Regions from separate parts of the Phyllobacterium sp. 22229 genome, predicted to be linked through region 2. Evidence: predicted binding sites of a transcription regulator. Region 2 holds the regulator's gene; each other region holds the start of a gene.
The links. Region 2 encodes LexA, which represses DNA repair genes until DNA is damaged. Its sites were predicted from a motif close to TGTTCNNNNTGTGTTCNG; they were not measured.

Region 1: a site for LexA is predicted at 4,849-4,866, ahead of ACTJJ7_RS05105 (glycosyl transferase family 2). Genes of this name have one in related genera too.
Region 3: a site for LexA is predicted at 5,514-5,531, ahead of ACTJJ7_RS08100 (helicase-related protein). Genes of this name have one in related genera too.
Region 4: a site for LexA is predicted at 3,371-3,388, ahead of ACTJJ7_RS21880 (DNA recombination protein RmuC). Genes of this name have one in related genera too.

What each region holds. Positions count from the first base shown of each region.
Region 1 covers NZ_JBQEPA010000003.1:227,388-235,171, forward strand. The annotation lists gene ACTJJ7_RS05070 (polyprenyl synthetase family protein) at 1-468, opposite strand, end outside; gene ACTJJ7_RS05075 (putative signal transducing protein) at 642-863, shown strand; gene ACTJJ7_RS05080 (methyltransferase) at 867-1,640, shown strand; gene ACTJJ7_RS05085 (S49 family peptidase) at 1,720-2,577, shown strand; gene ACTJJ7_RS05090 (hypothetical protein) at 2,663-2,848, shown strand; gene ACTJJ7_RS05095 (4-(cytidine 5'-diphospho)-2-C-methyl-D-erythritol kinase) at 2,849-3,739, shown strand; gene moaB (molybdenum cofactor biosynthesis protein B) at 3,742-4,284, shown strand; gene ACTJJ7_RS05105 (glycosyl transferase family 2) at 4,288-4,794, opposite strand; gene ACTJJ7_RS05110 (PA0069 family radical SAM protein) at 4,944-6,095, shown strand; gene ACTJJ7_RS05115 (ribonuclease HII) at 6,223-6,882, shown strand; gene ACTJJ7_RS05120 (F0F1 ATP synthase subunit B) at 6,951-7,430, opposite strand; gene ACTJJ7_RS05125 (F0F1 ATP synthase subunit B) at 7,442-7,784, opposite strand, start outside.
Region 2 covers NZ_JBQEPA010000001.1:111,341-119,124, reverse strand. The annotation lists gene ACTJJ7_RS00540 (ABC transporter substrate-binding protein) at 1-338, opposite strand, end outside; gene ACTJJ7_RS00535 (hypothetical protein) at 465-683, shown strand; gene ACTJJ7_RS00530 (substrate-binding domain-containing protein) at 759-1,787, shown strand; gene lexA (transcriptional repressor LexA) at 2,026-2,745, shown strand; gene ACTJJ7_RS00520 (ComEC/Rec2 family competence protein) at 2,739-5,024, opposite strand; gene gltX (glutamate--tRNA ligase) at 5,293-6,717, shown strand; gene gltA (citrate synthase) at 7,020-7,784, shown strand, end outside.
Region 3 covers NZ_JBQEPA010000005.1:183,077-190,860, reverse strand. The annotation lists gene ACTJJ7_RS08120 (M48 family metalloprotease) at 1-237, shown strand, start outside; gene ACTJJ7_RS08115 (CarD family transcriptional regulator) at 289-903, opposite strand; gene fdxA (ferredoxin FdxA) at 1,244-1,582, opposite strand; gene ACTJJ7_RS08105 (RNA-binding S4 domain-containing protein) at 1,894-2,298, opposite strand; gene ACTJJ7_RS08100 (helicase-related protein) at 2,313-5,357, opposite strand; gene phbB (acetoacetyl-CoA reductase) at 6,040-6,765, opposite strand; gene ACTJJ7_RS08090 (acetyl-CoA C-acetyltransferase) at 6,897-7,784, opposite strand, start outside.
Region 4 covers NZ_JBQEPA010000020.1:100,332-108,115, forward strand. The annotation lists gene ACTJJ7_RS21875 (hydantoinase/oxoprolinase N-terminal domain-containing protein) at 1-1,947, opposite strand, end outside; gene ACTJJ7_RS21880 (DNA recombination protein RmuC) at 2,101-3,336, opposite strand; gene def (peptide deformylase) at 3,471-4,001, shown strand; gene fmt (methionyl-tRNA formyltransferase) at 4,011-4,940, shown strand; gene ACTJJ7_RS21895 (GNAT family N-acetyltransferase) at 4,937-5,434, shown strand; gene truA (tRNA pseudouridine(38-40) synthase TruA) at 5,434-6,219, shown strand; gene ACTJJ7_RS21905 (hypothetical protein) at 6,171-6,782, opposite strand; gene dapE (succinyl-diaminopimelate desuccinylase) at 6,789-7,784, opposite strand, start outside.

The sequences.
Region 1 (7,784 bases), on a different contig from region 2:
AATGACCGAAGCGGAGGTTGCCAGCACATCGAGCGCTTCGAGCGAGCCGACGTCCACCATCATTTTGAACGCCTGACCGAGCAGGAAATCGCCAACGAGAACGCTGGCCTGATTACCCCAGATCATGCGCGCCGTGCTCTTGCCCCGGCGCAGGTCGCTCTCGTCAACCACATCGTCGTGCAAAAGGGTTGCCGTGTGCATGAACTCGACGCTGGTGGCCAGCTTGACGTGGCCATCGCCCTGATACCCGAACATGCGGGCAGCCGCGAGCGTGATCATCGGGCGCAGGCGTTTGCCGCCGGACGAGATCAAATGGTTCGCCACTTCGGGAATCATCTCGACGTCCGAACCTGCCTTGGACAGGATCAGTTCGTTGACACGGGCCATGTCGGCCTTGGTAAGATCAATCAGCGGCTGCACCGATCCCGTGCTGCTTTTCTTATCGTCCAGACTGACAACAACGCCCAAAACGAAACTCCTAAACTTCTCGCATAATGCGGCGACACCTTATTTTGACAGGCTATAACCCGCAAGCGGCGAATTGGCGCGCAAAAATGGCAGGGGTTACAAATTCGTGATAAAGCCCACACATGTGCTACAGGACTTATGGCACTTCCGGGCCAGTCATATGGGTAATGGCAATGATCGAAATCATGCGCACGAACGATCCTGTTCTCATCTCCTTTGTCGAATCACTGCTCAAGGATGCCGGCATCCGGCACTTTATCGCCGATTCCAACATGAGTGTGCTCGAAGGTTCCGTCGGTATTCTCGCACGCCGGGTGCTGGTCGATGCCAGCCGGGAGGATGAAGTCCGGCGCCTGCTCAAAGACGCCTGCCTCGAGCGCGAACTGCGCGGCTGATCCATGCCATCGACCGATACGCCCTATACGCTGGATGCATTCCATCGCGGCCGGTTTCACCTGCTCCAGCCCGCGCTGAAGGGACACCGTTCCGGGGTGGATGCGATGGTGCTTGCCAGCGCCGTACCCGATGATTTCTCCGGCCGTGTCGCAGACCTTGGCGCCGGTGCCGGCGCGGCGGGCCTTGCCGTGCTTGCGCGCTGCAGCAAGGCCAAGGCGGTCTTGATCGAACGTTCTGATTTCATGGCCGACTTCGCCCGCAGATCGCTTGCGCTGCCGGAGAATGCCGCCATCGCCGCCCGCACCGAACTCCTGCAGGCCGATGTCACCCTGACCGGCAAGGCGCGGGGTGCGGCGGGGCTTGCCGACAACAGTTTTGACTTCGTGATCATGAACCCGCCCTTCAACCGGCCCACCGACCGCGCGACGCCCGATCCGGTGAAGGCGGAAGCCCATATCATGACCGACGGCATGATGGAGCAGTGGATCCGCACCGCCGCTGCCATCGTCAAGCCCGGTGGAGCGCTTGCCATCATTGCCCGCCCGGCTTCGATTGCCGAACTGCTCGATGCCTTGCAGCGCCGCTTCGGCGGGCTGGTCATCGTGCCCGTGCAGCCAAGACCGCAGGATGCCGCTATCCGCATCATCATCCGGGGAATTCGCGGCAGCCGTGCGGGCCTTACGCTTGCCCCTGCCCTGATCATGCACCACGAGACCGGCAACGGGTTCACCGAGCGCGCAACAGCCATAAACAATGGCCTTACATCACTTTTGTAGCATTTTCCGCACGGCGCCATTGTGATTTCATGCGTACCGCCTACATGCGCATGACTTGAAAGCATCAAAGGAGAAAGCATTGGCCCGATTGATCCGAAAATTGCTGCCGCGCCGTTGGCGCCCTGATTTTGTGGAGATACCGGTGGTTCGCCTGCATGGCGCCATCATGTCTGGCGGCGGTCAATTCCGGCAAAATCTTTCGCTTGCCTCCACTGCATCGGTTCTGGAGAAGGCTTTTGATGACAAGGATTCGCCCGCGGTGGCAATCTCGGTCAATTCGCCGGGCGGCTCTCCGGTGCAGTCGCGCCTGATCTACCGGCGCATCCGCGACCTGGCAGCGGAAAAGAACAAGAAGGTCTATGTCTTCGTCGAGGACGTCGCGGCCTCCGGCGGCTACATGATCGCCGTCGCCGGTGATGAAATCATTGCCGACCCTTCATCGATCGTCGGCTCGATCGGTGTTGTCTCCGCAAGTTTCGGCTTTACGGAACTGATCAAGAAGATTGGCGTGGAACGGCGTGTCTATACGGCGGGAAAGAACAAGGCGACGCTCGATCCCTTCAAGCCGGAAAACAAGGCTGATGTCGAACACCTGAAGACCCTGCAGCTCGAAATCCACGAGATTTTCATCGATCTGGTCAAGGAACGGCGCGGCGACAAGTTGAGCGCCAGCACCGATCTTTTCACGGGCCAGTTCTGGACGGGAACGCGCGGTGTCGAACTCGGTCTGGTCGACGGTCTTGGCGACATGCGCTCCTATCTGCAGTCGCAATATGGCCCCAAAACCAAGCTAAAATTGATCTCGCAGCCGCGCGGACTGTTCGGGCGCAGGATTCCGTCCGCCAGCGTGCGGATCGAAGGCCTTGGCAGCGGTCTGGCCAATGGGCTCGTGGACGCCGCCGAGGAACGGACGCTCTGGTCGCGGTTCGGCCTGTAAACCGGCGCAGGATTTTTTGGCAAGGCCGGAACTCCATGCTATGAATGCGGACAGGAATGATATCGGTAGTTGAGGGTTACAGACGATGCCACAATTGATCTTTTTTGCTCTTGTCGGCGCCGCCGCCTATTATGGCTATCGTTCATTCAAGAAGGAAGCACAGCGCGTCTCGCAGCGCGTCCGCGAAGCCGAAAAAGAGGCACAGAATCGGGCGCAGGGAACACTGGTTCAGGACCCCGAAACCGGTGAATACCGCCTGCGCAAAGACTGAGTGTCCATGCTTGCCAGTCCCGACCACACAGTCAGCCTGACCGCCCCGGCCAAGATCAATCTTGCATTGCACGTGACGGGCAGGCGTGACGACGGCTACCATCTGCTTGACAGTCTCGTCGTGTTTGCCCGTTTCGGCGACCGGCTGAGCGTGACGAAAGCGGCGGCCGATTCCTTTACCCTGTCCGGCCCCTATGGTGCCGGTCTTCCCGCCGACGATACAAACCTGGTGCTGCGGGCACGGGACGCCCTGCGCCGCCAGCATGGCGGACGGGCAACGCCCGTCGCCATCCATCTGGAAAAACATCTCCCCGTCGCGTCCGGCATCGGCGGCGGTTCCAGTGATGCCGCTGCGGCCCTGCGTGCGCTGGGTGCGCTGTGGGATATCGATGCCAGCCTGACGGAATTGGCCGCGCTTGGCCTGCCGCTGGGCGCCGATGTGCCGATGTGCCTGCATGGCGAGGCGCTGATCGCGCGCGGCATCGGCGAAAAGATCGAGCGCATCGCAGCCTTTCCGCGCTTGCCCATGGTTCTCGTCAACAATGGCGTCACGGTGTCGACGCCCCAGGTCTTTTCCGCGCTGACCCGCCGCGATAATCCTCCGCTGCCTGCCCTGCCTACCCTGACAAGCCTTACGGAGGTCTGCGCCTATCTCCGGCAGACGGACAACCATCTTTTCGCAGCCACGCAAAAGCTTGCGCCGTCGATCAATGGCAGCATGCAGGCGTTGATCGACACCAATCCGCTGCTCGCGCGCATGTCCGGCTCGGGCGGCACCTGCTTTGCACTCTACAGCGACGACGCGGCGGCTGACGCAGCGGCAAGACGGTTACGCCAAAGCCAGCCTGCATGGTTTGTCGTCGCCACCAGTAGCACTATGGAAGGGAACTGATCTTGGCCCGCATTGACGAGACACGCCCCTTTGTACCCGTCGGGATCGCCGTGCTGACCGTTTCCGATACGCGCACGCTCGATGACGATAAATCCGGCACAACGCTGGCTGACCGCATCGTGGCGGCGGGGCACCGGCTGGCGGACCGCGCCATCGTGACCGATGACCGCCAAGCGATACGCGACAAGGTGCTTGCCTGGTCAAGCAGCCCCGATGTGGATGTGGTCATCACCACAGGCGGTACGGGCTTTACCGGCCGTGACGTAACGCCGGAAGCCCTCGAGCCGATCTTTGAAAAGCGCATGGACGGCTTTTCCGAGGTGTTCCACCGCATTTCCTATGACAAGATCGGCACGTCGACCATTCAGTCCAGGGCAACCGGCGGTGTAGTCAATGCCACGTTTGTTTTCGTGCTGCCGGGCTCACCGGGCGCCTGCAGGGATGCCTGGGATAATATTCTCCAGTTTCAGCTCGACTACCGCCATATGCCCTGCAATTTCGTCGAGATCATGCCGCGGCTGGACGAACATCTGAAACGGGGCTGACAGCTACTTCACCGCGCCGGGAATAATCTCTGCCCGCAGGCGTTTCATGGCGAGACCGCGCGCCAGGTCCACGGCGCTCTTGCCCGGAGCCGACAAAGCCATCGCCTGACGCTTTGAAATCAGCAGCCCGTCGGCCAGCGGATTGCCCGGCGAGAAAACCCGGGTGAAAAACGGCCGCCGGTGGGCATGTGAGCGGGTGAAGCAGGCTGGCCCCTGCATGCGTTCCACGTGGATGGACACGGCCTCGATCCAGCCGTCAATCAGCCGCGCACCGGGTTCGATAAACAAAATCCAGTCGCTGCGCGCACGGCGCAGGCCATCGATCAATGTCTGGTCCTGCAGGAAAATGCACCCGGCCGCATCGGCCACACGGTGAGTCTGGTCGGTTGAACCCTGATCAATGACGATGACATCGCTCAACACACCTTCGACAGCTCCGCCCACCAGTCCGCCGAGCGTTCTGGCCAAGGGTTCATCGGCATTGCGGGTTTCGATCAGGACGGAAATCATCCATTTCAGTTATAGTATTATTATTGAAATTTCCATCATCCTTTTTCATCAGATTGTTCTTGCTTTGTTCTCATAATTTGTTAGGAATACATTCATGTTGCGACGGTGATGAGCGACTCAGTCTCGCTCCGGTCTCAAGGAGAATGCCAATGAACATCATGGTGCAGGCGGACAGGGCCGCCTTCGGGCAAGGCCGGGCGCAGCATGCCAATGCGCTCGTTGAGGAAGCCGGGCTGCGGATCGATCATGAGCGCCGCCGCGGACGCGGCGCGGGCATGAACCCATCCGGGCGCTTCGAGCCGGAAACGCGCCATGTCTTTGACGATGGCTGGGAGACAATCGAGGACTTGCCTGCCTTCAAAACCGAGGTGCAGATCGAGAAGCCGCGCACGATCATTACACGCAATGACTCGCCGGATGTCGGATTCGACCGCTCCATCAACCCCTATCGCGGTTGCGAGCATGGCTGCATCTATTGCTTCGCCCGCCCCACCCACAGCTATATGGGGCTGTCCGCCGGTCTCGATTTTGAATCGAAACTGTTTGCCAAACCCGATGCGGCCAGGATGCTCGACCGCGAACTGTCCAAACCGGGTTATACCGCCAAGACCATCGCCATCGGCACCAATACGGACCCCTATCAGCCAATCGAGAGGAAATGGCGCATCATGCGCGATATCCTGCAGGTGCTTGAAGAGCACCAGCATCCGGTCGGCATCGTCACCAAGTCGGCGCTGATCATGCGTGACATCGATATACTCGCCCGCATGGCCGAGAAAGGTCTTGCCAAGGTCTGCCTTTCCGTCACGACGCTGGACGGCAAGCTCGCCCGGACGATGGAACCAAGGGCCTCAACCCCGACACGGCGGCTGCAAGCACTGCGTGCACTTTCCGACGCGGGCATTCCGACGGGAACCCTGGTGGCCCCCATCATTCCCGGTCTCAATGATCACGAGATCGAGCGCGTACTCGACAGCGTCTATGCCATGGGCGCGCGCGAGGCTGGCTACGTACTCCTGCGCCTGCCGCTTGAGGTCAGCCCCATCTTCAAGGAATGGCTGCTGCGCAACTACCCGGATCGCTACCGCCATGTTCTTTCTCTCGTGCGCTCCATGCGCGGCGGCAAGGATTACGACGCGGAATGGGGCAAGCGCATGCGCGGTGAAGGCCCCTATGCCTGGCAGATCGGACGCCGGTTTGAAATCGCCGCCAAGCGGCTCGGTATCAACCTCGCCAGGCGCCGCTTGCGCACCGACCTGTTCGTACCAACCGCGGGCAGCGAACAGTTGTCGCTGTTTTAACGGGCCATAACCCGTTTCTGAAAATCCGTCGGGCGCCCCCCATCCCGCTGACGGACGCCCCGATGCCCTACCCCATCCGCATCGGGGCCTTGCAGAGAATCAGAACGAATGCGAGTCTCGCCGCAACATGACTCGATCGCGTTCTGATTCTCTGCTTCTTCCTCTCGATACCGGCAAACCTGATTTTGCGGCGGAGCGCCGCCTCATGCGCGATGGCATACCCCATATCGTGGGGATCGACGAAGCGGGCCGGGGTCCTCTGGCAGGCCCTGTTGTCGCTGCGGCGGTTATCCTTGATCCCGAGCGGATTCCCGATGGTCTTGACGATTCAAAACGCCTGACCGCCAGGAAGCGCGCGGAATTGTTCGATATCATTTTGAAGACCGCGCTGGCGTCGGGTATTGCCAGTGTCGCCGCACCGTCGATCGATGCCACAGACATTCTGAAAGCCGCGCTGGAGGCCATGCGCCGTGCCACATGCGGCCTGTCCATTCTGCCCGGCCATGCACTCATTGACGGGCGGGATGTGCCACGCGGCCTTCCCTGCCCCGGTACGGCTGTGATCAAGGGCGACCAGCGCTCGGTCTCCATCGCCGCAGCCTCCATTCTCGCCAAGGTCAGCCGCGACCGGATGATGGCACAGGCCGGCCGTCACTACCCGGTCTATGGGCTTGAGACCCATGCAGGCTATGGAACAGCGTTTCATCGCAGCGCGATGCAAACCCACGGACCGGTGGTTGGCCTGCACCGCTTCAGTTTCGCACCGCTGAAGAACCGGGACGTTTAGCGCGGGCCACGCACCCCAAAGAAAAAGCCGCCTTGCGGCGGCTTTTTCAAATTTCATTTTGCCTTCAATCAGTTCAGACGGGTCTTCACTTCGCTCAAGGAAGACTTGAACAGGTCAGCCGATGTCTTGGCGTCGACCTTGTCCTTGAGGATACGGCCAGCAGCCGCAACAGCGATGTCGACTGCGGAAGCGCGAACGTCGTTGACCGCCTCTGTCTCGGCCTGAGCGATCTTCTGCTCGGCAAGCTTGTTGCGGCGCGCAACATATTCTTCCGTCTTCTGCTTGGTTTCCTCAATGATAGCATGGGCTTCACGCTGCGCTGCGGCAACGATCTCGCCAGCTTCCTTTTCGGCTTCCTTGCGCTTGCGCTGATATTCGGCCAGCAGCGACTGCGCTTCTTCACGCAGGCGACGGGCTTCCTCCAGCTCATCGCGGATGCGATCAGCACGGCCGTCGAGCGACTTGCCCACAACGCCCGGAACCTTCAGATAAACCAGCAGTGCCAGGAAAATGACCAGACCAACCAGGGCCCAAAATGTTGCGTCCATCATGGTTCTCCTTAGCCGCGAACAGCTTTGACCGCGGCGGTAACGCTTGCCTTGTCGACAGTTCCACCGATGATCTTCTTGACGATTTCAGTCGCCGTTTCCTCGGCGATGGCACCGACGCCAGCCATTGCCTTGTCCTTGATGGAGGCAATGCTTGCCTCGGCATCAGCCAGCTTCTTCTCCAGAGCCGCCGAGATTTCAGCGGTTTCCGCATCAGCCTTGGCTTTGGATTCGTCACGGGCCTTCTGGGCAATGCCGCCGGCCTTTTGCTTGGCTTCGGCAAGCTCCTGCTCATAGGCAGCAAGCGCCTCGTCCGATTCCTGCTTCATGCGGGCAGCCTGATCAAGATCGGTC
Region 2 (7,784 bases):
ATGTGCTGGTCGATGACGTCCTTGGCGGCTTCCTTCAGGTCGAGGAACTGGTCGGCCAGCTGCGGCGCCCAGATCACGTCGGTGCGGTAGACGTCGATATCCGTATTCCCGGCGGCGAGCCACAGGCGGTACTGGCCGAAATTGTCGGAACTGTTGGCAGGCATGGCAACGATCGACACCTTGTTGCCGGTTTCCTTCTCGAACTGGTCAAGCTGCTTGCGCAGGAATTCGCGTCCATTGCCAGTGTCGCCGGATACAATCGCCAGATTGGCGGCAAAAGCCCCCGACGCCAGCAAGGTCGTGGTCAAAAGGGTCGCAATGAATGATTTGGCTTTCATGATTTCCTCCCAAAAATCTGACAGAATCGGCTGCCGCACATCGCAGCGATGCTTGGCTCCTCCTCAAAAACTCCTCCTGAAGCGCTTTGGAAATCATTTGAAACATCAAAATTCAAAGCGCTTTGAATGAAAAATGACAAAGCCCCTCCGGCCTGTCAAGCCGCAAATTGGCGGGATAAGCCGGATGCCTTGGCTGGCGGCGTCCTGATCAAACATATTGCATATAAATTACAATATATTATGCGAAATATCTCAACATGTGAATTCCCTGTTGGTGCACCGCTGAAACCGCATCTCGCCAACCAAAGATCACAATATCGCGAGCAATTACCCAAAGCGCTTTGAATTTAGGCTCTGGTTATGTTTAGTATTTGGAGTCATATCTGCATTGCCTGAATACACCGTATTGGATTGCGTGCCATGAAACTCAAGGAACTGGCTGAACAACTGGGCCTCTCGCAAACGACCGTCAGTCGCGCCCTGAACGGCTATCCCGAAGTCAACAAGGCCACGCGTGAGCGCGTCAGCCAGGCGGCGCAAAAATACGGCTATAGTGCCAATGCCAATGCCCGCCGCCTTGCCATAGGCCGTATCGGCGCCATCGGCATCCTGATGCCGCGCGACCGCAGCGAACGTTTCGGCCCGCATACGAGCGAATTCTTCTCCGGTCTGGCCGAACAGCTGTCGCAGCACGAAATGGACCTGCTGATGAGCCCGAGCATTAACAATGACGAGCTTGCGGCTTACCGGCGGCTGATTTCCAGCAAGCGCGTGGACGGCATCATCATCACCGGCCCCACCCTGATGGACGAGCGCGTGGCCATGCTGACGGAAGCGAAATTTCCCTTCGTGCTGCACGGGCGAACCAATATCGCCGCCCCGCATGCCTGGCTCGACATCGACAATGCCGGCGCCTTCCGGCAGGCGGCATCGCATCTGATCGATCTTGGCCACCGGCATATCGCGATGATTGACGGGCTGAAGGGCCATACGTTTTCCGAACACCGCGAAATGGGTTATCGCGAAGCGCTGGTCGAGCGCGGCATTGCCGTTGATCCGCGCTTCATCGTGCATGAACGTTTTTCCGACGAGACCGGTTTTCACGAGGCACAGCGGCTTTTGTCCTATACGCCGCATCCCACGGCTATTCTCGCCGGCTCGATGATGACGGCGCTCGGCATTTTCCGCGCCATCCGCTCAAAGGGCTACGAACTGGGCAAGGAAGTCTCCGTGATCGCCCATGACGACGTGTTTCCCTATCTCAATGCCAGCAACATGGTGCCGGCCATGACCACCACCCGGTCGTCGATCCGCTCCGCCGGGTCGCGTATTGCCGAGCTGCTGGTGCGTGTCCTCGACGGCGAACCGGTCGAGAACATCCACGAGATATGGCCCGTAGAACTTATCCTGCGCCAGTCGAGCGGTCCGCCCGTCGCCCCGCGCCGGTGACATCGCCTGGTCAAGCGTCTGCGCTCGGCGATTCGGACGAAAGCTGTCATGATACTGTGATATCCAATTGGAAACCGACGGAACAATGCCCCGAATGGGTGCATTTCTGCCCGCACATGCCCCGTAACCAAGCTTCCAGCATTGCCGCAACGGAATATTAAGCACTTGTAGAACAATGCTGGAACAGATAGTGTTTGTTCTGGTTTTGTTTTTCCGATTCCCTGCTAAAGGATCGCCGATGCTCACGCGTAAACAACATGAACTTCTTCTCTTCATTCATGAGCGTCTGAAGGAGACAGGCATTCCGCCATCCTTCGACGAAATGAAGGATGCGCTGGATCTGGCCTCCAAATCCGGCATTCACCGGCTGATCACCGCGCTGGAAGAGCGCGGCTTCATTCGCCGGCTTGCCAACCGGGCACGCGCGCTGGAAGTCCTGCGCCTGCCGGACTCCATCGCACCCGGCCTCAACAGCCAGAGAAAGTTCGAGCCGAGCGTCATCGAGGGCAGTCTCGGACGCAATGTGGCCCCGCCGAAACCGCAGCCGCGCGCCTCCAATGACATGGACATGCCTGCCAATGTCAGCATTCCCGTCATGGGCCGGATTGCCGCCGGTGTGCCGATTTCCGCCATCCAGAACCAGACCCACATGCTCAGCCTGCCGCCTGATATGATCGGCAGCGGCGAGCATTACGCGCTTGAGGTCAAGGGTGACTCGATGATCGAAGCGGGCATTTTTGACGGCGATACGGTTGTCATCAAGCGCGGCGACACCGCGAGCCCCGGCGAAATCATCGTGGCGCTGGTCGATGACGAGGAAGCCACCCTCAAGCGGTTTCGCCGCAAGGGTGCCTCGATTGCCCTGGAAGCGGCCAATCCTGCCTATGAAACGCGGATCTTCGGACCGGACCGCGTGCGGGTTCAGGGCAAGCTTGTCGGCCTGATCCGCCGTTACTGACCGTCCGCCGCGTCCCGTTCGGCATTGTTCGGGACGCCTTTGGCCGCATGGGCCTTGTGTGAACGCTCCGGCCGGTTGCGCGCCGCATTGGAATGGATGCGATAGCTGTTCCATGGCCGGTTGGGCGGACCTATCGCGAAGGTCAGACGGGCGGACAACAGCCTTTGCTCCAATGCTTCTGTGGCTTTCGATACATCCGTCAGGTCGCCCTGCCCTTGCGCAGCCGGGCCAAACCGGATTTCGGCGGCGCCGTTCAACGCCAGATCGCGGCGCGTGATCACCATCGGGCCGGGCACGGGGCAAGCGGCTTCGACACCGGCAAAGCCCAGCACGACAATATTGCCCGCGTTGCAGGCCGCATCCCGTTGCGCGGGATCATCCGTATAGGCAATGATGAGGCCGCCCGGTTCACGCGTGATACAGAGCTTTCCGGCGCATTCGAACGCGCCCTCCACTGCTACTTTGCCGCTTCCTGCCGGTTTGACGATCTGATCCAGCCCATAGCCCTGCCGCCAGTTGTCGAGGGTGAAGGCACCGCCCAGCGGGCGATTGATCATCAACGCCGTGCCATTGCGCGCACCGGCCAGCCGGCCATCCTCCGACAGGACGATATCCGGCAGCGCTGCGCGTGCCATGATCAGGGCGGCGGCAGCAAACAGCGGCAGGCTGCACAGGCGCAGCCATGATGACGGGAGAATGAGGATCACAAGCCCCACGCTCATCAGGATCAGGCTCGGCTGCGGCATCGGACCGGGATTGCCCGAGGGCGAGAGTGCCGCCACGTGATGGGCAATGAAGACCACGAGGTCGATGCCGCGTTCCATGACGGAAAATGCCAGAAAATCCAGATCGAACGGCATCAGCAGCAGCGCCAGTACGGCGAAGGGCATGACCAGAACCGAGACCGCGGGCAAGGCAAATGCGTTGCCGATCAGTCCAAGCGGCGCGGTATTGTTGAAATGGTAGGCGGCAAAGATCGCGCTGGCCGACCCGGCGACCAGAGATGTGAGGGCGATATCACTGACATGGTCGCCGATCCTGCCGGGCAATTGCAGCAAGAGGCCGCTGCGGGATGCACTCCGGGCATTCCGGGCGGTCCTGCGCGGCGACCACCAGCCGTAAAATGCGATCAGTGCGGCGGTGGCCGAGTAGGACATCTGGAAGCTTGGCCCCATCACCTCATGCGGCGCGATGGCGATGGTCACCAGAGCAGCCAGAGCGACATTGCGCAAAGACAAGGCGGCACGATCCGCCGTCATGGCGACAAGCATCACGCCGAGCATGACAAAGCTGCGCTGGGCCGCCACGTCCATACCAGAGAGCAGCAGATAGAACGCCGACGCCAGCAACGCCGCGCAGGCCGAAAACTTCTTGATCGGATAGCGCGCGGCGAAGTCCGGGAAAAAGGCCATGCCGGCACGCAGCGAGCCGATAACGATTCCGGCGACGAGCGCCATGTGCAATCCCGAGATGGAGAGGATGTGCGACAGGCCGCTCAGCCGCATGGCGTTGTTGGTGGCGTCGCTGATGCCATCGCGCTGGCCGGTGATCAGCGACGCGGCAATGGCTCCGGTTTCGCCGGGCATATGACCGGCAATGCGATCGGTCAGTGTCTGGCGCATTGTGGCAACCATGAGCAATGTTCTGGTCGTCAAATCAGCTGGTTCCGGCAGGGCAACCGCTTCGGGCCTGCCGAGAAAGAAGCCGCTGCCGCCGATGCCCCTGTAGTAATTGTGGAAGGCAAAGTCGTAATTGCCCGATCGCACCGGCCCGGATGGCGGGCGCAGATGCACCAGTCCGCGCAAACCGCCGCCTATGGCAGCATCCGCAGGCAGGGCGCGGGCCGAGACAACCAGCCTTGTCGGGGCATAGCGCAGTAGCGGGCGTTCCGTGGCTATCACATCCATCGTCACGCGCCAGCCGCCCCGCCCGGCACGGTTGATCGCGGCGATGCGGCCGGTCAGCCGCGTGGTGACGGCAGAACCGAGCATCGGCGTATCCAGACGCAGTGTTTCCAGCTTGGCGCAGAGCATGCCCGCCACAACCAGCAGGGCAGCTGAAAGGCACATCCCCGCCAGATGCCGTTCATGCGCCAGGAGCCGGAACCCGGCAAGGGCGGTCAATCCGAAGAGGATGGCGCTCAGCCGCGGTTCCGACGGCAGGCAGAAATAGACGATGGCGCCGCTGCCGGCAAAAACCGGAACAAACAGGAAAAGGCTGCCGCGATCATGGTCCTGCCAGAATGCCTGGGAGATTGCCGGAAGCAGATCACGCCCCAACCCAATACGCCAACGCAGCCTTGCCGACAGACTCACGCGTGGTGCGCCAACAGCATTATCCCGCGGCATTTGAGTCGCAATACCCGGCTCATCGTCCGCCGGACGATCAAAAAACTGCCGTTCACTCGTTTGTGTACTGGTGGCCGGCCCCTGCATTTGCCTCCAATTCTGCCTATGCCCTTGCACGACAGCGCTCCTATGCTACATCAACGCCAGATCAAATCGATTGGATGTTAGGCTAATGGCCGAGACGTCTGTTGGAGTCCTTATGTCGTCACCTGTTGTTACCCGTTTTGCACCCTCCCCGACCGGATACCTCCATATTGGCGGTGCTCGCACGGCCCTGTTCAACTGGCTCTATGCCAAGCACACCGGCGGGAAGATGCTGCTGCGCATCGAAGACACGGATCGCGAACGCTCCTCGGAAGCGGCTGTCACGGCCATTCTCGATGGCCTGAAGTGGCTGGGCCTTGATTGGGATGGCGATGCGGTGTCGCAGTATGAGCGCGCGCCCCGTCACCGGGAGGTTGCCGAGGAACTCGTTGCCAAGGGCAAGGCCTATTATTGCTATGCCTCACCGGCAGAGCTTGAGGAAATGCGCGAAAAGGCGCGCGCCGAGGGCCGCCCGCCGCGCTATGACGGCCGCTGGCGCGATCGTGATCCGAAGGAAGCCCCTGCGGGCCTCAAGCCGGTTATCCGCATCAAGGCACCGCAGGACGGCGAAACGCTCGTGCGCGACCTCGTGCAGGGCGATGTGCGCTTTCCCAACAAGGATCTCGATGATTTCATCATCCTGCGTTCCGACGGCAATCCGACCTACATGCACGCGGTTGTCGTCGATGACCATGACATGGGCGTCACCCACATCATCCGTGGCGACGATCACCTGACCAATGCGGCGCGTCAGGCCATCATCTATGATGCGATGGGCTGGGCTATCCCGGTCATGGGCCATATTCCGCTCATCCACGGTGCGGATGGGGCAAAGCTGTCGAAGCGTCACGGCGCGCTCGGTGTCGAGGCTTATCGGGCCATGGGTTATCTGCCTGCGGCCTTGCGCAACTATCTCGTCCGCCTCGGCTGGAGCCATGGCGACGACGAGATCATGTCCGACGCCCAGATGATCGAGTGGTTCGAGATTTCCGACATCAATCGCGGCGCATCGCGCTTCGACTTCCAGAAGCTCGAGGCGATCAACGGCCACTACATGCGGTTCTCCGCCGATGCCGATCTGGTCAAGGCGATGATCGACATCCTGCCTGAGATTGAGGGCGGCGCGGACATTCTGTCGCGGCTCAATGACCGGACCCGCCAGCAGTTGCTCGCGGCCATGCCCGGCCTGAAGGAGCGTGCCAAGACGCTGGTCGAACTGGCGGACAGTGCAAAGTACCTGTTTGCACAGCGCCCGCTGGCGCTGGACGAAAAAGCCGCAGGCCTTCTGAACGAAGAAGGCCTGGGCGTGCTTTCCGGCGTTTTCCCGGCACTATCGGCCGTCAATGACTGGACCGCCGAAGCCTTGGATGCGGCGGTGCGGGTTCATGCGGAAAACACCGGCCTGAAGCTGGGTAAAATTGCCCAACCCCTGCGCGCCGCGCTGACGGGAAGAGCAACATCTCCGGGGGTTTTCGATGTGCTGGCGGTGCTTGGCCGCGAGGAGTCGCTGGGGCGTATCGAGGACCGGATAAAAGGTTAATCCGCAGCCCTGACGGTGCATTTTTTGCATTGCAACATTGCGCCGTTCGGCTACGGTGTCGTGCCTGAGAAAATCAGGATAAAGACCTTGGAAAGAGGTCGAGGCTTTGGGCCAGTACGCTGAACGCAGAGGTCAGAAAATCACCTGCCTGGAAGGAACAACCTGTTTCAAAGGCATACTGGAATATGAAGTAACTCGTGTGCTTTCACTTCCGAAGTTCGACGAGAGTCTACTGCTCAAGCAGCGAACTTCGGAATGGTACACGGGATGTCAGCGGGAGCTGAAGCAAGAAAGGAACGGCAATGTCTGAGAATAGCGTCAACATCGATCTGAATGGTCACGAGTTTGCGTTACCGATTAAAAAAGGCACCATCGGACCTGATGTCGTGGACATTGGAACACTCTACAAGAACACGGGTGCATTCACCTACGATCCGGGTTTTACATCCACAGCCTCCTGCGAGTCGCAGATCACCTATATCGATGGTGACGAAGGCATTTTGCTGCATCGCGGCTATCCGATCGAACAACTCGCCGAAAAAGGCGACTTCCTCGAAACCTGCTATCTCCTGCTTTATGGCGAACTGCCGACAAAGAGCCAGAAGCATGATTTCGACTATCGCGTGACGCACCACACCATGGTGCATGAACAGATGTCGCGCTTCTTCAGCGGCTTCCGCCGTGACGCCCATCCCATGGCTGTCATGGTCGGTTGCGTCGGCGCCCTGTCTGCCTTCTATCACGACTCGACCGATATTTCGGACCCGCATCAGCGCATGGTTGCATCCATCCGCATGATCGCCAAGATTCCGACCCTGGCTGCCATGGCCTACAAGTACCATATTGGCCAGCCCTTCGTTTACCCGAAGAACAATCTCGATTTCGCCACCAACTTCCTGCACATGTGCTTTGCCGTGCCGTGCGAAGATTACGTCCCAAATCCGGTTCTTGCCCGCGCAATGGACCGGATTTTCATTTTGCACGCCGATCACGAGCAGAATGCCTCGACGTCGACGGTGCGTCTTGCCGGTTCGTCCGGTGCCAATCCGTTCGCCTGTATCGCTGCG
Region 3 (7,784 bases), on a different contig from region 2:
ATGCCGGCGGCGCAGACGGTGACGCAGAGCTTCCATCTGCTGACGGCGCAGGAAAAGGCCAACATCAAGCCGCTGCGGATCCGCGTTGTCACGGTCAAGCCGGGCGATACGCTTGCCAGCCTCTCCAGCCAGATCATGGGTACGGACCGCAAGCTGGATCTCTTCCGGCTGATCAATGCTCTGCCGCCCGGCGGCACGGTTTCCGTCGGCGACAAAGTGAAAATCATCAGCGAATAACAAAAAAGCCCGGTAAAACCGGGCTTTTTGTTGAAAGGGATGAACCCGCTATTATGCGGCTTCTTCCTGCTCGTCTTCAACGGACATGTCCGCATCAGCTTCAGCTTCGGCTTCTTCAGTCTTCGCGCCGCGCTTGGGACCTTTGGCGAGATTGACTTCGATCAGGCGGACGGCTTCCGTTTCCGACATCTTGTTGACGGCGGAAATTTCACGGGCCATGCGGTCGAGCGCTGCTTCATAGAGCTGGCGTTCGGAATAGGACTGCTCAGGCTGATTGTCGGCACGGAAAAGATCGCGGACAACTTCCGAAATGGAAATCAGATCGCCGGAATTGATCTTTGCATCATATTCCTGCGCCCGGCGGGACCACATGGTGCGCTTGATGCGGGCACGTCCCTGAACAACCTTCAGGGCACGGTCGACATAATCTGTTTCTGAGAGTTTGCGCATACCAATGGCGGTTGCCTTGGCAACCGGTACCTTCAAGCGCATCTTGTCCTTCTGAAAGTCAATCACGAAAAGCTCGAGCTTGTGGCCCGCAACTTCCTGCTCTTCGATATTGACGATCTGGCCTACGCCGTGAGCCGGATATACAATAAACTCACCCGTCTTGAATCCGATACGCTGGGCGGTCTTCTTCTGCGGAACTGCTGTCATGCGCTTCATTACTCCCTGCTGCGCCCGGCAAAACGCACCGGTTAAACCAATCACTGGAAACCGGAACCCGGTTTGTCGGCCGTCAATATTTTCACGCAAAGCAATCCGGACCAAACAGCAGGACGGGTCACAATCAAAGAACCTCAACCTGAACTGTTAAGTCCGGAAAAAATCTAGCCGATTGGTGATTTATGCTTTAGCGCCACGAAATTGACGTCCAATGATCAACATATCGCGGCACCATAACACGAAAAGTGATCAGAATCAACTTTTGCTGCACAAGCGCAAACTAAACGCATTGCAAGACTTGATTTTCAGGGCAAATCAGTCTTGTGGCACGCGAATAAGTTTAGTCGCCTTCGCCCGGTTCCGGTGAGAAGTACTTCTCGAGCTTACCGGTGACGCCGTCCATTTCCTTGGCATCGCTGGGCGCATCTTTCTTCGCCGAAATATTCGGCCATTTTTCCGCATATTCCGAGTTCAGCTGCAGCCAGCTGTCAAGACCCGGCTCGGTATCCGGCTTGATGGCCTCCGCAGGGCATTCGGGTTCGCACACGCCGCAATCGATGCACTCATCCGGATGGATGACGAGCATGTTCTCACCTTCGTAAAAACAATCGACCGGACAGACCTCAACGCAATCCATATATTTGCAGCGGATGCAATTGTCGGTCACAACATATGTCATTTACTGGCTCCTGAAGACACCATAGTCAGCGTGTCAGCGGTTGAGGTAACGATTTGGCACCGGCCTGACAAGAGGGGAAAACGGACTGCGGCACCAGAACGCGGCCCGGAAAATCTCGACGTGCAAAGGGATTGTCTTCATCACATCAGGACCGAGCCATTGTCCAAGTCCGCAGCGTGCCATTCATCGCATCGCGATGGTCCGCCGACAAGCAACCATCATCTCCCAATATAGGCATTCCGGAAATAATATTTTAGCCCGGCCGACCATTTTGGAGATAATTTCGATATTTCCATGTTTTTCATCGCAAACTAATCTTCGGAGCCGTCAGGCCGGCCCTTCATCAGCCGGTCGACATCCCGCCGCTCGCGCTTCGTGGGCCGGCCGCTGCCCGCGTCGCGCCTGGGCAGCATGTCAAGGCGGCTCACGGCATCCTTTGGCGGCGGCGGCGGAGAAATGTCCTCGTACAGCGCGCGCGCCTCCTCGGCGGGTCCGCGCCGGGTACCGCCGGACAGGACTTTGTAAATGAGAATGCGCCGGTCCAGCGTGATCGTCAGCACATCACCGGGTTTGACCCCGTGTGATGGCTGGTCGATCTTGTCCTTGTTGACCCGGACGTTGCCGCCCGATGCCAGTTTTGCAGCGAGGGAACGGGATTTGACCACCCGCGCGAAAAACAGCCACTTGTCGATGCGCTGCCTGTCGGTTCCCGTCATCTGGGGTCAGACCCTCACTTCTTCATCTGTTCCTTCAACGCCAGCAATTTGGCGAAGGGGGAGTCCATGTCGATCTTGACCGGACGTTCTTCCCGCTCCGGACGCTTGCCGTGATGCTGGGGCTTGCCGGAAGGCTTGCCGCCTTCCTGCCGGAAGCGCTCGCCACCGCCGGGCTTGCCGCCCTTGCCGCGGAACTCCTTGCGCTCACCGCGCTCACCCTGCGGACCGGCATTGCGGTTCGGACGGCTTTGCCGGTTTTGACGCTCCTCGCCCTGGCTGTCGCCGCTGCGGGCCTGCTGCTCGCGTCCGCCCTGGGGACGGCGGTTGTTGTTGCGGCCCTCGAAACGCGGTGCCTGGCGCCAGAGCAGCACCGGCTTGGGTGCGTCTTCTGCTGCCGGAGCGGCGGCGGTTTCAGCAACGGCTGCAGGCGCTTCCTCTGCAACCGCAACGGGCGCCGCAGCCTCGACAACCGGCTTGACGATCGGATCACCAACCGGTTCGGCCGCCGGGACTGATTTGGTGCCTTCTGGCGCGGTGCCCTGCGGCGCAGGCGCCTGGGCGACGGCATCGAGTTCGGCAACCTTGGCCGACACAACGGCAGCGTCGGTTGCTTCCGAGCGGTAGCCGAGATTCTTGAGGATTTCTTCCATGTCATCGGCAGTGGCGCCGAGAATGGACATCATCGCCGGCGTGACGACGAAACGCGTGCCGTCATAGGCACCGTCAGGCCGCGTTCCGCTTCCCGGCTTCCAGGCCAGCGCCGGACGGATGAGATCGGCCAGACGCTCGAGAATATCGATGCGCACGGCCCGGCGACCGAGCAGCCGGTAGCCGCCGAGGCGATAGAAGGCCGGATCGAAAGCGGGATCGGTGACAACCGATGTGCGGCCTGCGGACAGCACCTGCACGACGTCGCCATAGCCGGGGCGATCCCTGGCATCTTCCTTGAGCGCCCACAGCAGCGTCAGCAGACCCGCAGGCGCCGGTTTGAGCAATGCGGGCAGGAAGACGTGATAGGCGCCAAAGCGCACACCGAGGCGGCGCAGGGCAGCGCGCGAATCCTGATCGAGGCCGCGCACATCTTCCGCCACATCCCGGCGCTGCAGCACGCCGAAATTTTCGACCAGCTGGAACGCCAGTCCGCGGGTGATGCCGACCAGCGCATCGGCATTGGCAAGATCGACCAGCGGCTTGAGCACCGTATCCACATGATGGGCGAGGAAGCGGTCAACCCGCGCGGCGACCTTGTCGCGCGCCGGTCCCGTCAGCTGCTCGTCGGCCAGAAGCACCGCGCGGGGCTTCAGCGGCTGCTCGCCCGAGACGACCGAGGCGACCGGAGCGCCAATCCAGCGCAGCGTCCCGTCCGATCCCAGGGCGAAGTCGCCATTCGCGGAAGCGGCAAAACGCTCGGCGCGATTGTCGAACTCTGTCGCCAAGGCTTTTTGTGCGGCAGCCTTCACGGCTTTTGCATCGGTTCCATCGATCTGGCTGTCCGTAGTGAAACGGAATCCATCCAAACGTCCAACATGGTGCCCTTCGACAACAACGTCCCCGGCAGGGCTAATTTCGGCTTCTAGCATTGTATTCTCTCTCAGGCGCCTCATAAGCACGCTTGTCCTGCGGTCTACGAAGCGTTTCGTCAACCGTTCATGCAGTGCATCTGATAATCTGTCCTCAATTTCACGCGTCTTTTCTTGCCAATGTGCCTGATCTGCCAGCCATCCCGGCCGATGCGACACAAAAGTCCAAGTTCTGATCTGGGCAATCCGCCGCGACAAAGCATCGATATCGCCGTCGGTCGTATCAGCCCGGTGCACCTGTTCGCCCATGTACGTTTCGTTAACATGACCATGTTCGACGAGATCTGTATAGATCGATGCAATAATATCCGCATGCTGCGCCGGCGCAATTTTGCGGTAGTCCGGCAAGGCACAGGCATCCCACAGCAGCGCCACCCGTTCCGGCGTATTGGCCAGCGGCGCGATATCCGGGTCTTTCGACAGATAGTCGAGTGCCTGCTGATCCACCGCGGGCAGTGCCCGGGTCAATCCCTCCACCGGCGCGGGCGTGTCGATCGACCGCTTCAACGCGTCAAGGCTGGAGAAATCGAACCGGGCGGTGCGCCATTGCAAAATCTTGACGGAATCGAAGGCATGCGATTCCACCCGCTGCACCAGTTCCTCGGAAAAGCCCGATATCTGCCCGGTGACACCAAATGTACCGTCACGCAGGTGCCGCCCGGCCCGCCCGGCAATCTGGCCGATTTCGCCCGGCGACAGGTCTCGGAACTGATAGCCGTCAAACTTGCGGTCCTGGGCGAAGGCCACGTGATCAACATCAAGGTTGAGCCCCATGCCGATGGCGTCGGTGGCGACGAGATAATCCACATCGCCCGACTGATAGAGATCCACCTGGGCATTGCGGGTGCGCGGGCTCAGGGCACCCATGACCACGGCGGCGCCGCCATTCTGGCGGCGGATCAGTTCGGCGATGGAATAGACCTCCTCGGCAGCGAAGGCGACGATTGCGGTGCGCGGCGGCAGGCGCGTGATCTTCTTCGAGCCGGCATAGGTCAGGTTGGACAGGCGCGGACGCGTGACGACCGAAATGCCGCGCAGCAGCTTCTCCAATATGCCGCGCATGGTGGCCGCACCCAGCAGCAATGTTTCCTGACGGCCCCGCAAGTGCAGGATGCGGTCGGTGAAGATATGGCCGCGCTCCAGATCATTGGCGAGCTGGACCTCATCGATGGCGACGAAATCCATGTCGGTCTGGCGCGGCATCGCTTCGACGGTGCAGACCGCATAGCGTGCGCCAGGCGGCGATATCTTTTCTTCGCCCGTGATCAGCGCGACATTGGCAAGCCCCACCCGTTCGGCAACGCGGTTATAGACTTCGCGCGCCAGCAGGCGCAGCGGCAGGCCGATCATGCCGGTCTGGTGCGCCAGCATCCGTTCAATGGCGAGATGAGTCTTCCCCGTATTCGTCGGCCCCAGAACGGCGGTGACGTCACGGCCGCTCAGGATCAAGGGAAGTTCGGGAGTAGGCATAAGGTTCATCAAAAATATCCAACACCGGCACGACGGCCTTACCAGAACCAGCAAGGCATGCCGGGCATGCTCTATCCGATAGCACTATCGGTATCAGACAGAAAGTATGCGGCGACCTCAAGATAAACAATTGCGAACCGATTCACGGAGTGTTCCATTAAGAAATAGAACGCGAGCAGAACGAATCAGCGACGAATCAGCTATAGGACCAGATTCCTGCTTTGTTCACGGCCACATCTAGCTTTGCGGGGTATGAGTCGCACAAGATGCTGAATCGTCAAGGGCAGGATTTCATTGAATCCGTTCATCCGCATTAACCTTTGGCTTGCTGGCGCGAAAACCGACATTCCGGCGTCAACCGGTTTTTTGCCCGGTTAAGGAAATCGTAATATTTCCTTATAGTTAGTTAAGGAATCCGGGCTCCGCGCGTCCCGTTCCATTAACACTTCGATCAAAGGAAGAACGAATCAGCGACGAATCAGCGCTTTGCATTCTTTCCCGTTTTGTTCACGGCTACATCTTGTGCTGAAGGCGCGGGAGTCGCACCAATCACCGAACGCACGGGAAGGAAATAGGACAAGATTCAGGAAATGCCGTTAACCTTTGGCCGCGAGTATCGGGAATCGCTGCCGCACAAAACAAAACGCCGCCGACCGTTTCCGGCCCGCGGCGGCGTCTGATTTGCTTCCGATCAGCTGAAATATTGCCCGCCATTGGCGGTCAGCGTCGAACCGGTGATGAAACCGGCATCATCCGATGCGAGGAACACGACGCAGCGCGCGATTTCCTCCGGCTCCCCCAGACGTCCGACCGGGATTTGCGGAATGATGCGCTCGTTGAGCACCTTCTCATCGATGGCCCGCACCATTTCCGTTCCGATATAACCGGGGCAGATGGCATTGACCGTAATCCCCGCACGCGCGCCTTCCTGCGCCAATGCCTTGGTAAAGCCGATATCCCCGGCCTTGGCCGCGGAATAGTTGGCTTGTCCGGCCTGGCCCTTTTGCCCGTTGATCGAGGAAATATTGATGACGCGGCCGAATTTGCGGTCGCGCATGCCCGTCCATACCGGATGGGTCATGTTGAACAGGCCGGTCAGATTGGTGTTGATCACTTCGCCCCATTGACCTGGGGTCATCTTGTGAAACATGGCGTCGCGGGTGATGCCCGCATTGTTGACCAGTACGGCGACGGGGCCGTGATCAGCCTCGATCCTGGCAATACCGGCAGCGCATTCTTCATAGTTGGAAACATCCCACTTGTAGGTGGCAATGCCGGTTTTTTCCGTGAATTTCTTCGCCGCGTCGTCATTGCCGGCGTAATTTGCCGCGACCTTGTACCCCGCCGCTTTCAGGGCCACGGAAATGGCTGCGCCGATACCCCGTGTTCCACCCGTGACGATTGCCGTTTTGGTCATATTTCCCCTCCCTAATTCATGTTGGATCAAAGTTAGTGTTGTTGAAAAAGAGACGTGGCAGCAGCCTGGAAATTTAGTGCTGCCAGAGCACGGGTCCGGCAAACGCCGGACCCGTGTTCATTCTTGCAAGATCAGTCCTTGACGCGCTCAACGCACAGCGCAATGCCCATGCCGCCGCCAATGCACAGCGTGGCAAGGCCTTTCGTGCCGTTGCGGCGCTTCAATTCATAAAGCAGCGTGTTGAGCACCCGGGCACCGGAAGCGCCGATCGGATGACCGATGGCAATGGCACCGCCATTGACATTGACGATATCGGGATTGAGCCCGAGATCCTTGTTGACGGAAAGCGCCTGCGCCGCGAAGGCTTCGTTGGCTTCGACCAGATCAAGGTCCTCCACCTTCCATCCAGCTTTTTCCAATGCCTTGCGCGAGGCGGGGATTGGACCTGTCCCCATGATGGCAGGGTCGACACCGGCCGTTGCCCAGGAGACGATGCGCGCCAAGGGCTTGACGTTGCGGCGCTTGGCCTCGTCTTCGCTCATGAGCACCACGGCCGCCGCGCCGTCATTGAGGCCCGAGGCATTGCCTGCGGTAACGGTGCCTTCCTTGTCGAAAGCGGGCTTCAACTTGGTAAGAGAGTCAAGCGTCGCGCCATGGCGGATATACTCGTCATCGGCAACGACCACGTCGCCCTTGCGGGTCTTGACCGTGAACGGCACGATTTCATCCTTGAACTTGCCCGCCTTCTGCGCGGCTTCCGCCTTGTTCTGGGAGCCAAGGGCGAACTTGTCCTGGTCTTCGCGGGTGAACTGCCACTTGCGGGCGATGTTCTCGGCCGTATTGCCCATGTGGTAGCCATGGAAAGCGTCGGTCAGGCCATCCTTGATCATCGTATCGATCATCTTGAAATCGCCCATCTTCACGCCGCCGCGCAGGTGCGCGCAATGCGGCGCCATCGACATGGACTCCTGTCCGCCCGCCACGATGATGTCGGCATCGCCGGTCGCGATCTGCTGCAT
Region 4 (7,784 bases), on a different contig from region 2:
CTCAACCGTTGCCGCGCTGATGTTTCGGGCAATCGTTACCTGTGCTTCATCGGTACCGGCTTCCAGCGCAAAACTGCGAACCTGCTCCTGCAGTGTTTCCTCGGCAAAGGCAATCGCCAGTTCTTCCTCCTGAAAATCCTTCACAGCCTCTCCCGCCGCCACGCGGAAAATCCCTTCAACGGGCTGGCTGATGTAGGCCTCGACCGACACGCGCACCTGTCCGACGACAGCTCCCAGCGCATTGGCGACATCGGTGTCGACGGGAACAATGCTCGGGGCGCCCAGCATGGTTCCGACAGCGGGATAATAGACGGGAGCGGAAGCACCCAGGCCGATCAGCGGCCGGTCGATATCAAGTTTGATGCCGGCAATGCCGCCTTCGCCGGAAAGCGCCCTTTGGGTCAGTGGGCTGGCCACCATGTCAGGACCATCCAATCCATCCTCGGCAAAGACGGTTTCCAGCACCACTTCCGACGAGCGGCGGATGAGTGCGTCATAGGTGCGGCGCGAAATCTCTTCCGGCGTATCACACAAAGGGCGGCCCGCCCCATCCTTGCGCCGGGCATAGAGAATGGCGCCGTAGCGCGCCGCCTCGCCGTTCCAATTGTTCTGCAGGTGGAGGACATGGCAGGCATCGGACGGCGTGAAACCCGAGAGATGAACGAGCCCGCGCGCCACCAGCCGGTTGATCGTCGCGGTCTGGGAAACGGAATTCAAAAGCCGGTCGAGCGGCTGCGGTTCACCGGTGATCCGCACGTAAAGCTCGGCTTCGCCCTTGCTCAATCCCGAAGCCATTTGTTCGGGCACGCCGGTCCGCAGCACGAAACGCCCGTCCAGACGTCCAGGATTGGCCGTCTTCACCTGCCGCGCCAGATGATCGATGACCGTTGCGCCGTGATTGGCTGCAAGCAGGGAGAGCGGTACCAGGCGCCTTGGTCCAAGCATGATGCGCGGTGCCATGGCATTGTCGTCCAGCGACACTTCGGAATCGCCCCCCAGTCCGAATGTGCGCATGGCCACCGCCTCGACCATGGTGCGGAAACCGCCGACGGTGGCGCCGTTGGGATCGAGTCGGGGACGGCCATTGTCGAGAACAGCAACGTCCGTGGTTGTTCCGCCAATGTCGGACACGATGGCATTGTCGAGGCCCGTCATATGGCGTGCGCCGACAAGGCTGGCAGCCGGTCCCGACAGAATCGTTTCAATCGGGCGGTGCCGCGCAAATGCCGCCGAGACCAGCGCGCCATCGCCGCGCACCACCATGAGCGGCGCATGAATGCCGCGCCGGTCGAGAAATCCCTCCGTCGCCGCCACGAGACGGTCAATCATCGCGATGAGCCGGGCGTTGAGGACGGTCGTCAGGGCACGGCGCGGACCGTTCAGCTTGGCCGAAAGCTCGTGACTGCATGTGACAGGCAGACCCGTCTGCGCCCTTACAAGATCGCGAACGGCAATCTCATGTTCGGGGTTGCGTACGGCAAAATAGGCGCAGACGGCAAAGCCCGTCACCTCATCCTTGAGGCGCGGCAAGGCCTCCTGCAGCGCCGAGACATCGAAGGGCTGCGGACGGCCATAGACATCGTGGCCACCCGGCAGGAAGACAACGGGATCGGAGCCAAGGGCAGACCCAAGGTCCGCCTTCTCCAGATCGGCTGGCGAGAACCCGACCATGACAAGGGCGATCCGCCCGCCCTGCCCTTCGACAAGGGCATTGGTGGCCAGTGTGGTCGACATGGAGACAAGGCGGATATGGCCCGGATCAATGCGAGCCTCTTCGACAATGCGTTCGACCGCCCCGGAGATGCCGACACTCAGATCGTGGCGCGTGGTCAGAGCCTTGGCCTTGGCGATGACGCCGCGCGCCTCCGACCAGAGAACCGCATCCGTATAGGTGCCGCCCGTATCAATACCGAGGAAAATCGCGTTCTCTATCTGTGAATCAGCCATGATGCCCTGCGCCGTTTGTGGCAGGGTTATCCCATGACGGCGCAGACGACCAGTGGTCTGATTCTGACATTTGCCGCCGCAACGGCACAACAGTGCCGGAACTATTCGAATCTTGTTACGTGACGGCCCGTTACGTCACGGCTGGGATGACCGTTAATCCTCGTCCACCACGCGCAGGCGCAGTTGGCCCGTTGCCGATGCTGCCGAACGGCTGGCATCCGGTCCCTTTGCAGGTTCGCCGGCCGCCGGATCGACAAATTCGAGCGCCTCGATCTTCTGGCCGCGCTTTGTCACCTTGCCGGACGAGACGAGAATATCGTCAATATCCTTGCTGGCCTGACCGAAATGCGTCTGCAGCCGCCGGACCCGGTCATCCAGACGCCCGACATCTTCCATCAGGCGGATCACCTCGCCCTGGATGAGATGCGCCTGCTCGCGCATGCGCACATCCTTGAGCACCGCCTGAATGACCTGAATGGACAGCATCAGCAGCGATGGCGAAACGATGACGATGCGCGAACGATGGGCCTTCTGCACAATGCCTTCGAAATTCTCGTGAATCTCGGCAAAGATGGATTCCGACGGCACAAAGAGAAACGCCGTATCCTGGGTTTCGCCATTGATCAGGTATTTTTCCGACACATCGCGAATATGGATTTCGATATCCCGGCGGAACTGGGCAAGCGCCAGCTTCTTCGTGTCCGGCGTTTCGGACTCGCGGATGGCATTCCACGCTTCCAGCGGAAATTTGGCGTCGATGACCAGATTGGGAGCGCCATTCGGCATGCGAACGATGCAATCCGGCCGGCTTCCATTGGAGAGCGTGGCCTGAAACTCATAGGCCCCCTGCGGCAGGCCATCGGCAATGATGGTTTCCATGCGCGCCTGGCCGAAAGCGCCGCGCGTCTGCTTGTTGGCGAGGATCGCCTGCAGCTGGACAACCTGTCCGGCCAGCGACTGGATATTGTTCTGTGCGGTATCGATGACCGCCAGCCGCTCCTGCAATTTGGCCAGATTTTCATGAGTCGACTGCGTCTGTTCGGTCATAGTCTGGCCGATGCGGCTGGTCATTCCGTCAAGGCGCTCGCGGATCGACTGGTTGAGTTCAGCCTGGCGGGAGCCGAAAAGTTCGGCCATGGTCTGCATGCGGCCCTGCATCTCGGACTGGCTCTTCAGGATCTCAGCCATCCGCACTTCCGCATCGCGCGCACGGTCTTCCGCCTGTACTTCCGCGATCAGCCGTATCCGCGCCGAACGCCAGAGCGCAATCCCGCACAGGACGATGGCAAGGGCAACGATGACAGCCGCGGTCATCAGCGCGGTGCCGACCGATATTGAACTGGCACCAAGCTGAAACAATGGCTGGTCGAGTGAATGTGATGTTTCCATGGCAAGCAGACTAACCGATTCGGATGGCAAATGTGAGATCAAAACAAGAACATTTTTACAAATGATGGTCATGCCGGCACAAATGCCGTTTGTGTCGGATTGACGGTTGAAAGCCGAGATATTAGGTGATGCACATGTCTATCAAACCGCTTGTCATTCTTCCCGATCCGCTGTTGCGCCAGGTTTCCAAACCCGTGGAGCGCTTTGACGCTGATTTGCGCAAATTCTCCAACGATATGCTCGACACCATGTATGACGCGCCGGGCATCGGCCTGGCCGCCATTCAGGTGGCGGAACCGCTGCGCATGCTGGTGATCGACCTTGCCAAAGAAGACGAACCGAAGGCACCGCAGGTTTTCATCAACCCCGAGATTTTGTCTTCCAGCACCGAGCGCAATGTCTATGAAGAGGGCTGCCTGTCCATTCCGGATTACTATGCGGAAGTGGAACGCCCGGCAAAAGTGCGCGTTGCCTATTTTGACATCGAAGGCAAGAAGCACGAGATCGAGGCTGACGGCTTGCTGGCGACCTGCCTTCAACATGAGATTGACCACCTCAACGGCGTTCTGTTCATCGACTACATCTCGCGCCTCAAGCGTGAAATGGTGATGAAGAAGTTCAAGAAGCTTGCCAAGGATCGCGTTCCGAGTCGGCTGGCGGTGTAAGCCATGAGCCTGCGCATCGTCTTCATGGGAACCCCGGAATTCTCCGTACCGGTTCTCAACGCGCTCATTGGCCAGGGCCATGAGATCGTCGCTGTCTACAGCCAGCCGCCGCGTCCTGCCGGGCGGCGCGGACTGGAGCTAACTCCCTCCCCCGTTCATCGCAATGCCGAGGAATTCGGCATTGAAGTGCGCACGCCCAAAAGCCTGCGCAATCCCGAGGAACAGCAGGCGTTCCGTGACCTCAATGCGGATGTTGCCATCGTCGTGGCCTATGGCCTGATCCTGCCGACCGCCATTCTCGAAGGCACGCGCCTTGGCTGCTACAACGGCCATGCCTCGCTTCTTCCGCGCTGGCGCGGCGCCGCGCCGATCCAGCGGGCCATCATGGCGGGTGACAGCGAAACCGGCATGATGATCATGAAAATGGATGAAGGGCTGGATACGGGCCCGGTCGCCATGGCCGAAAAGGTCAAGATCACACCCGACACGACAGCGGGCGAGTTGCACGACCAGCTCAGCATGATCGGGGCAGACCTGATGGTGCGCGCCATGGCTGCGCTGGAACGGGACAGCCTCACCCTGACCCCGCAACCGGAAGACGGCGTCACCTACGCGTCGAAGATCACCAAGGTTGAAACCCGCATTGACTGGACCCTGCCAGCCATTGACATCCATAACCGCATTCGCGGTCTGGCACCGTTTCCCGGCGCCTGGTGCGAGATGGAAATCGGTGACGGCCTCGAACGCGTCAAGTTGCTGCGCTCGCTGCTTGCAACCGGTGCCGGCGTGCCGGGCACCGTGCTCGACGACGATCTGCGCATTGCCTGCGGAGAAGGCGCGGTGCGTCTGCGCGCGCTACAGCGGGCGGGTGGCAAGGCCATGGATGGGCAGGAATTCCAGCGTGGCGCCAAGATTGCGCAAGGGGCCAAGCTGCCATGAGCAGCATCGCCATTCGTCGCGTACAGCCCGCGGACCGCGCGTTGATCTCAGCTATCCTCGAAGAGGCCTTTGACGGGCCGGATGAAGCAAAGCTGGTCGCGCAACTCAGCGGCAATGGCGATGTCGTTCTCGAACTGGTTGCGGAGTTCGATGGCGCGCTGGCGGGCCATATCCTGTTTTCAAGGCTGCGCGTTGAGAATGGAACCAGCTTTGACGCGGTTGCGCTGGCACCGCTCAGTGTCGCCTCCGCCCATCAGGGCAAAGGCATCGGGTCCGCACTGATCAAGGCTGCACACGAACAGCTGGCGCTCATGGGCGAAACCCTTTCCGTTGTCCTCGGCGACCCCGGCTATTACGGCCGCTTCGGCTACACCCATGCGCGGGCATCGGGTTTTACCAGCCAATATCAGGGCGCGTATCTGCAGGCGCTGGCTTTCAGCGATGCACCTCTGTCGGGAACGCTTGTCTACTCCAGAGCGTTCGAGGGCCTTTGATGCCGCGCTACAAGCTCACCATCGAATATGACGGCACCCCCTATGCGGGCTGGCAGCGGCAGGAAAACGGCCATACCGTTCAGGCAGCCATCGAGCAGGCCATCTTCAAGTTCTGCGGCGAAACCATCTCCCTTGGCGCCGCGGGCCGCACCGATTCGGGCGTGCATGCGATTGCCCAGATTGCCCATGTGGATCTGACCAAGGACTGGAGCAGCGCCAAGGTGCGCGAGGCGCTCAACGCCCATCTGGTCGTGGCCGGAGAAACCGTTGGGATCATCAATGTCGAGCGGATGAGCGAGAATTTCGATGCGCGTTTTTCCGCCACGGGCCGGCATTATCTCTACCGCATCATCAATCGCCGTCCACCCGCGCCACTGGAAGCATTCCGCGCATGGTGGGTGAAGAAACCGCTTGATGCACAGGCAATGCACGAGGCGGCACAACGGCTGGTCGGAACCCACGATTTCACCACCTTTCGCGCCACCCAGTGCCAGGCAAAAAGCCCGGTCAAATCGCTCGATCACCTCAGCGTTATACGCAACGGGGAAATCATCGAGATCAGGGCATCCGCGCGCTCGTTCCTGCACAACCAGATCAGGTCATTTGCGGGAACGTTGAACGAAGTGGGTTGCGGCCGCTGGACGGCCGACGATGTCAGCGATGCGCTTGCCGCCCGGGACCGCAAGGCCTGCGGTCCTGTCGCGCCGCCCTATGGCCTCTACCTCGTCGGTGTGGATTACCCGAGTGTGATCGGCTCCGGCATGGCAATTCCCAGCACGCTCTGAAGAACGACCACCAGAATAATATATCCGGTAACCAGAATGGCGAAGAAGGCCGTCGTATAGGCATAGGTTTTCTTCAACGCCACATGCGTCAATCGATAGGTCAAAACGAGCGCGGCGGCGTTGAGCACGAGGTCGACACCCAGCGAGAACTGCGGCCGCGTCGGCATGAAAATATGAATCAGCGTGGCAGGCACAACCAGCCAGTTCACCAATGCGGAGCCCCAGTTGCTGGTGATCACATAGACACTGAAGCGGCTGCGCAGGCCAATGCGCGGGGCCACGAAAAGCAGCACCGCCAATGGCAGGACCCATGCGGTCAAATCGACAAAGGCGATCCGGCCGATCAGGGAAAGCCGGGTTCCCGTTTCAGGCCGGAAGGCCACCACATCATTGGCAAAAACAATCCAGCTCAATATCAAAGGCGGCAGCGATACCGTGATCGCATGGAATGATTGCCAGAAGCCGTCTTCGGACAGATCGAAGAATTCCAGACCGTCGGCATGGCCGTTCATGATCCGCCATGAGCCCCAGAAATAACGCTGGATGTCTTCAAAATTCAGCATGGTCGCTCAGGCAAAAAAGTCGGCAATGAACCGCTCGTAAATTTGTGTCAACGTTTCCAGGTCGGCGACCGCCACACGCTCATCCACCATGTGCATGGTCTGCCCGACGAGCCCGAACTCGACCACCGGGCAGTAATCCTTGATAAAGCGCGCATCGGATGTACCACCCGAGGTGGACAGCTGCGGCCGCTTGCCGGTCACGGCCTCAACCGAAGCGGTCAGCGTGCCGATAAGCTTTTCATCATGGGTGAGAAAGACATGGCTCGGCCGGTCGCGCCAGACAAGCTCGTAATTAACAGGCGTTTTCCGGCCTGGCCGCAGTTTGCGCCGCCCGGATGCCTTGTCGAGACGGTTATGGATTTCCGCCATCAGCGTCTCATCGGTCCATGTGTCGTTGAAACGGATATTGAATGTCGCGGTTGCCTTGGCCGGGATGACATTAACAGCAGGATTTCCAACATCGATCGTCGTGACTTCCAGATTGGTCGCCTGAAAGTTCTTCGTCCCCTTGTCGAAAGCCGGATAAAGCAGGCTGTCCACCAACGTCACCAGTCCGCGAACCGGGCTGTCGGCCAGATGCGGATAGGCCGCGTGCCCCTGAACGCCATGAACGGTGACCGTTCCCGAGAGCGAACCGCGCCGGCCGATCTTGATCATGTCGCCCAGCTTGTCGGGATTGGTTGGTTCGCCGACGATGGCTGCATCCCAGGTTTCACCCCTGGCCTTGGCCCATTCCAGCAGCTTGCCGGTACCGTTGATCGACGGGCCTTCCTCATCGCCGGTGATCAGGAAGGAAATCGAGCCCTTCAAAGCGCCATTCTTCGCGATGTGGCGGGCAACGGCGGCGGCAAAACAGGCAATGCCGCCCTTCATGTCAACCGCACCGCGGCCATACATCTCGCCCTTGTGGATCGCCGCCGAAAATGGCGGGTAGGTCCAGGCCGCCGCGTCGCCGACGGGAACAACGTCGGTATGACCGGCAAACATCAGATGCGGCCCATT